Regions from separate parts of the Streptomyces sp. SLBN-8D4 genome, predicted to be linked through region 1. Evidence: riboswitches for the same ligand, from Rfam matches in the RefSeq annotation. Region 1 holds a riboswitch; the other holds the start of a gene.
The links. A riboswitch is a leader RNA that binds a small molecule or an ion and turns the genes downstream of it on or off. The one in region 1 is predicted to bind glycine.
Positions count from the first base shown of each region.

Region 1 (3,395 bases):
TGGCGGAGCGGGAGGCCAAGTCGGTGTCGGTGGAGGACACGTACGACGTGGACATCCATGACCGGGTTCGGGTGGGGCTCGAAGTGCAGCGGTTGGCGGACCGGTGTGTGCGCAGGTTGAGGGGGGCCGGGTTGTCGGGGCGGACCATCGTGTTGAAAGTGCGGCGGTACGACTTCTCGACGTTGACGCGGTCCGAGACCCTGCGGGGGCCCACGGACGATCCCGCGGTGGTGCGGGAGGCCGCCCTGCGTTTGCTGGAGGGCGTCGACTCGACGGGGGGCGTGCGGTTGCTGGGGGTGGGGGTGTCCGGGCTTGCCGACTTCACGCAGGAGGACCTGTTCGCGCAGGCTGCGGGGGAGAGGTTGGACCATGCCGTCGAGGAGGTGGCTGACGACGTCCCTGCCGAGGAGCGGGACGTGGTGGTCGAGCGGCGGTGGGTTGCCGGGCATGACGTCCGGCACGCCGAGTACGGGCACGGGTGGGTGCAGGGGAGCGGGCTGGGGCGGGTGACCGTGCGGTTCGAGACGCCGGATTCGGAGCCGGGGCGGGTGCGGACGTTTCTTGTCGATGACCCTGCGCTGGAGTCGGCCGAGCCGTTGCCGTTGGTTGAGGTGATGGGTGCCCGTCCGTGCCCTCCGTGACGGGCTCGTCGTCGGGTGCGGGTGGCTCCGCCAGGCCGGGCTGGGGCGGGTGCGGGGGGCAGGGTGCTTGTCGGAATCGGGGTGGAGCAGCGGGGCATGGGAAGCGTCCGGGTGGACCGGCCGGCGGGGTCGGGGCGGGTGTCGGCTGAGCACGGACAGCGAGTTGGGCGCGCCCTGGTGTCGGTCGGGCGGGATCTCGGTCTGGTGTGGGGCGGGTGCTGCTGGATTGCGGTGGGTCGGAGGCGGGTGGTTCGGGGCGGCGCTCACGGCCGGCCTGGCGTCGGTCCTGCAGGGCCTTCGTCGGTACCGCTCGGCTGCGGGGGCTGGGCCGGGGCCCACCGCCCGCCTCGCGGGGCTGGGCGTCCGGCAGGGGCTGGGCAGGGGGCGAGGCGGCCTCGGGGCGGGGAGAGCGCGGTGGTCAGGCCTCCACGTCCTCCGTGCCCGCCAGTTTGCCGAAGTCCCGGTCCGGGAGTGCCGGTGGTGTGGCCAGGTCGAGTCCGTAGTGGTGGTAGAGCTGGAGTTCCTGGTCGGGGGAGAGGTGGCGGCCCACGCCGAAGTCGGGGGCGTCCTTGATGAGGGTGCGGTCGAAGGGGACGTGCAGGGAGCCGTCGACCAGTTCGCTCGGCTCCAGGGGGACGAAGGCGTCCCGGGTGAAGAGGCCGGTGCGTATGGCGGCCCATTCCGGCACGCCCGTCGCGTCGTCGAGGTAGACCTCGTCAACGGTGCCGATCTTGGTGCCGTTGCGGTCGAACGCCTTGCGGCCGATCAGGTTGCGCGGATCGATGTCGGTCTGCACGTGCCCTCCACTTGGTCGCAACTCATCCGAAGCGGTCGTAAGCACTACGAAAGAGCACATCGGGGTGTGCGGCCACTCGAAGACCCGTGCGGTGGCCTCGCTGGTAGGCTTGCGAGCGGCTGCTGACCCCGCGCGGGAGAGTCCTCCGGACACCATCGGAGGCGCCGAAGGAGCAAATCCTCCCCGGAATCTCTCAGGCTCACGTACCGCACGGACGAGGTCACTCTGGAAAGCAGGGCGGGTGTCGACGGCTTCCGCTCTCACCGACGGTGAAAGCCGGCGGCCTTCGGGCGGCCGGTGAAGCTCTCAGGTCGAGATGACAGAGGGGGAGGCCGTCGGGGTACCCGCGCCGGGGTACCCCTCGAAGGTCGCGTCAGACCAGGAGGCCTCCGCAATGACCGCCCACCGCATTCCGCTCGCAGAGCTCGAGCAGGGGATCCCGTTCGAGCAGCGTCACATCGGTCCGGATCATGAAGCCCGGGCCAAGATGCTCGCCCAGGTCGGCTACGGCTCGCTCGACGAGCTGACCGCCGCCGCGGTACCCGACGTGATCAAGAACGCCGATGCGCTGGAACTGCCCCGTGCGCGCACCGAGGCCGAGGTGCTGGCCGAGCTGCGGTCGCTGGCCGACCGCAACCAGGTGCTCGACTCCATGATCGGACTCGGGTACTACGGCACCTTCACTCCGCCCGTCATCCTGCGCAACGTCATGGAGAACCCGGCCTGGTACACGGCCTACACGCCGTATCAGCCGGAGATCTCGCAGGGACGGCTCGAGGCTCTGCTCAACTTCCAGACCATGGTCGCCGAGCTCACCGGGCTGCCGACCTCCGGTGCCTCGCTGCTCGACGAGGGAACCGCGGCGGCCGAGGCCATGGCACTGTCCCGCCGCATGGGGAAGAACAAGAAGGGGCTCTTCCTCGTCGACGCCGACGTGCTGCCGCAGACCATCGCCGTGATCGAGACCCGTGCCGAACCGACCGGCCTGGAGGTCGTGGTCGCCGACCTCAGCGACGGGATCCCGGCCGAGATCGCCGGGCGTGAGATCAACGGCGTGCTGGTCCAGTACCCCGGCGCCTCCGGAGTCGTACGGGACATCAAGCCGCTCATCGACCAGGCTCACGAGCTCGGCGCTCTCGTGACCGTCGCCGCCGATCTGCTCGCGCTGACCCTGCTGAAGTCGCCGGGTGAGCTCGGGGCGGACATCGCGGTCGGTACCACGCAGCGGTTCGGTGTGCCGATGGGCTTCGGCGGCCCGCACGCCGGATACATGGCCGTACAGGAGAAGTTCGCCAGGAGCCTGCCCGGGCGGCTCGTGGGCGTGTCCGTGGACGCCGACGGCGACAAGGCCTACCGGCTGGCGCTGCAGACGCGTGAGCAGCACATCCGCCGGGAGAAGGCGACCAGCAACATCTGCACCGCGCAGGTGCTGCTCGCGGTCATGGCCGGGATGTACGCCGTCTACCACGGGTCCGACGGGTTGAAGGGCATCGCGCGGCGGACGCACCGGTACGCGAACGTCCTCGCCGCGGGGCTGACGGCCGGTGGGGTCGAGGTCGTGCACGGGTCCTACTTCGACACGCTGACCGTGCGGGTGCCGGCCAGGGCCGCCGAGATCGTCTCCGCGGCGCGCCGGAACGGCGTCAACCTGCACCTCGTCGACGCCGACCACGTGTCCCTCGCGTGCGACGAGACCACCGCGCGGGCCCAGGTGGGTGCCGTGTGGAACGCGTTCGGGGTCGAGGCCGACATCGAGGCGCTGGACGCGGCCACCGAGGAGGCGCTGCCGGACGCTCTGCTGCGGGGCGACGACTTCCTCACCCACCCCGTCTTCCACCAGTACCGCTCCGAGACCGCGATGCTGCGCTACCTGCGCAGGCTCGCCGACCGCGACTACGCGCTCGACCGCGGCATGATCCCGCTGGGCTCCTGCACCATGAAGCTCAACGCGACCACGG
Region 1 covers NZ_JBMGQC010000001.1:8,122,909-8,126,303, forward strand. Annotated here, with positions in the region: gene RKD20_RS36935 (DNA polymerase IV) at 1-641, shown strand, start outside; gene RKD20_RS36940 (PRC-barrel domain-containing protein) at 1,060-1,437, opposite strand; glycine riboswitch at 1,561-1,656, shown strand; gene gcvP (aminomethyl-transferring glycine dehydrogenase) at 1,832-3,395, shown strand, end outside.

Region 2 (3,395 bases), 5.0 Mb from region 1:
GCCGCCCGCCGAGGGCATGCCGAGGGAGGCCGAGAGCACCTCCTCCAGCTCGTTGCCGGGCCAGCCGCCGTGCGGATGGGTGTGTGCCGAGTGTGCCGGGAAGTCCGCGGGAAGATCCGCTGGGAAGTCCATCTGTCTGACCGCCTGCTGTGAACCACTGATGTGGCTGAAAGGCTAGCGGGTGCGGGCGGTTCGCGACTCAGCCCGGGAACCCGATCCGCCGCAGGACGTCCGCCGCGTCCCGGTCGATCAGCACCGCCGAGCCGCAGCCCTGGGGCAGATCGCCGCCCTCCACGGAGCGGATCAGCCGGGCGGCGGCCCCCCGGTGCCGCAGGAAGGCGTACCGCGAGACCCCCCGGCCGCGCTCGCGCTGGCCCTCCAGCGCGGTGTCCGCCGTGACGTCGAGCAGCAGCAGATGCAGGGTGCCGCCCCGGCGCCGGGCCTCGCGGGCCAGCCAGCCCCGCACCCAGGCCTGCGTCCCGCAGTCGTGCACCACGACTCCCTCGCCGGAGCGCAGGGCGCGGCGCAGTCCGGCGTAGTGCGCGAGCCGGACCAGGGGGCGGTAGACGGCGTACGGCAGTAAGCGGGACAGCCGGGCGTCCCAGCGGTCGCGGGTGTCCTGGGAGTCGACCCGGATGCCCGTGACCGCGCGCTTCATCAGCGTGGACTTGCCGCTGCCCGGCAGGCCGGTGATGACGACGAGGTCTCCGGGGCCGAAGAGCAGGGCGTGCGGGCTGTGGCCGGCGCGGTCGCGCAGGTCACGGACGACCGGGCGGGCGCCGCGGCCCTCGACGGCCGGGACCGCGGGCTGCTCGGGCAGCGCGAGGGCCGAGGTCGTCGCGTACGCCGTGGTCCTGTTCACCGTCATCGTCCTCCTCCGGGGTCGGGGTTCCCCTCCCCACCGAGCGTAAAGAGAAGGTAATGGATGATCTCTCGTGTTTCTGTACGCGTACCGCCACAAGGCAGTTACAAAAGGAAGGGGCCAGTGCGGCCCTGCCGTCGGCGTCCGGGGCGTGCAATGATGTCCGCGCCAACTGCATACCGGCCGCTTGAATCCGCGCGGGAGAGTCCCGGGTACGTGTACCCGGGCGCCGAAGGAGCAAGTCCCTCCCTTGAATCTCTCAGGCCCCGTTACCGCGCGGGCGAGGCACATCTGAAAAGCGGGCCGCCCACTCGACGCGGCCCCACCCACGGTGCAAGCCATGTTCTTCATGGCGAACCTCTCAGGTTCCGATGACAGATGGGGAGGAATACCTCGCCCGTCACACCCATGTCCTGGGATCCTTGGAGACGACCGTCCGATGAGCAGTCCTGAACCCCGTCTCACCGCACTCGACGCCCTGCACCGCTCGCTCGGTGCGACGATGACCGACTTCGCCGGCTGGGACATGCCCCTGCGGTACGGCTCCGAGCGCGACGAACACAACGCGGTACGCACGAAAGCCGGGCTCTTCGACCTCTCCCACATGGGCGAGATCACCGTGACCGGACCGCAGGCCGCGCAGCTGCTGAACTTCGCCCTCGTCGGCAACATCGCCTCCGTCGGCGTCGGCCGGGCCCGCTACACCATGATCTGCCAGGCCGACGGCGGCATCCTGGACGACCTGATCGTCTACCGGCTGGGCGAGACCGAGTTCATGGTGGTCGCCAACGCCTCCAACGCCCAGGTCGTCCTCGACGCGCTGACCGAGCGCGCGGCCGGCTTCGACGCCGAGGTGCGCGACGACCGGGACGCGTACGCCCTGATCGCCGTACAGGGGCCGGAGTCCCCCGGGATCCTCGCGTCGTTGACCGACGCGGACCTCGACGGCCTGAAGTACTACGCCGGTCTGCCGGGCACGGTCGCCGGAGTTCCGGCGCTGATCGCGCGCACCGGGTACACCGGCGAGGACGGCTTCGAGCTGTTCGTGAAGCCGGAGCACGCGGTCGAGCTGTGGCAGGCCCTGACCAAGGCGGGCGAGGGCGTCGGCCTGGTCCCGTGCGGGCTGTCCTGCCGGGACACGCTGCGCCTTGAGGCGGGCATGCCGCTCTACGGGCACGAGCTCTCCCGCGAGCTGACCCCCTTCGACGCCGGGCTCGGGCGGGTCGTGAAGTTCGAGAAGGACGGGGACTTCGTCGGGCGGGAGGCACTCCAGCAGGCTGCTGAGCGCGCCGCCGCCGCTCCGCCGCGCGTCCTCGTCGGTCTGGTCGCCGAGGGGCGTCGTGTCCCGCGCGCCGGGTACGCGGTCGTCGCGGGCGGCGAGGTGATCGGCGAGGTCACCTCCGGCGCCCCCTCCCCCACGCTGGGCAAGCCGATCGCGATGGCGTACGTCGACGCCGCGCACGCGACGCCCGGCACGACCGGTGTCGGTGTGGACATCCGGGGCAGCCACGAGCCGTACGAGGTCGTGGCGCTGCCGTTCTACAAGCGCCAGAAGTAGTCGCCGTAGGCGATGCTGGGCACAGAGTCGCTGCTCACGCACGCCCTCCGCAGTCCCCCCTTCACCAGCACTCCCCCGCGTACAGGAGAATTCAGGCCATGAGCAACCCCCAGCAGCTGCGCTACAGCAAGGAGCACGAGTGGCTGTCGGGCGCCGAGGACGGCGTCTCGACGGTCGGCATCACGGAGCACGCGGCCAACGCGCTCGGCGATGTCGTCTTCGTACAGCTCCCGGAGGTCGGTGACACGGTGACCGCGGGCGAGACCTGCGGCGAGCTGGAGTCGACCAAGTCGGTCTCCGACCTGTACTCCCCCGTCTCCGGTGAGGTCACCGAGGTCAACGAGGACGTCGTCAGCGACCCCGCACTGGTGAACTCCGCCCCCTTCGAGGGCGGCTGGCTGTTCAAGGTGCGCGTCGCCGAGGAGCCGGCCGACCTGCTCTCCGCCGACGAGTACACCGCCTTTTCCGCCGGCTGAGGAGTCCGCACCCGATGTCCGCACTGAACACGCCCCTGCACGAGCTCGACCCGGAGATCGCCGCCGCGGTCGACGCCGAGCTGGACCGTCAGCAGTCCACCCTCGAGATGATCGCCTCGGAGAACTTCGCTCCGCTCGCGGTCATGGAGGCCCAGGGCTCGGTCCTCACCAACAAGTACGCCGAGGGCTACCCGGGCCGCCGCTACTACGGCGGCTGCGAGCACGTCGACGTGGCCGAGCAGATCGCGATCGACCGGGTCAAGGAGCTCTTTGGCGCCGAGTACGCCAACGTGCAGCCCCACTCCGGTGCCTCCGCGAACCAGGCCGCCCTGTTCGCGCTGGCCCAGCCGGGCGACACCATCCTCGGTCTCGACCTCGCCCACGGCGGTCACCTGACCCACGGGATGCGGCTGAACTTCTCCGGCAAGCAGTTCGACGTGGTCGCGTACCACGTGGACCCGGAGACCGGTCTGGTCGACATGCCCGAACTGGAGAAGCT
Region 2 covers NZ_JBMGQC010000001.1:3,110,469-3,113,863, forward strand. Annotated here, with positions in the region: gene RKD20_RS13580 (enhanced serine sensitivity protein SseB) at 1-132, opposite strand, end outside; gene RKD20_RS13585 (AAA family ATPase) at 200-868, opposite strand; glycine riboswitch at 1,051-1,147, shown strand; glycine riboswitch at 1,148-1,250, shown strand; gene gcvT (glycine cleavage system aminomethyltransferase GcvT) at 1,302-2,420, shown strand; gene gcvH (glycine cleavage system protein GcvH) at 2,519-2,896, shown strand; gene glyA (serine hydroxymethyltransferase) at 2,911-3,395, shown strand, end outside.
Region 2: linked by a shared signal. The riboswitch ahead of gcvT (glycine cleavage system aminomethyltransferase GcvT) and the one ahead of gcvP (aminomethyl-transferring glycine dehydrogenase) in region 1 are both predicted to bind glycine.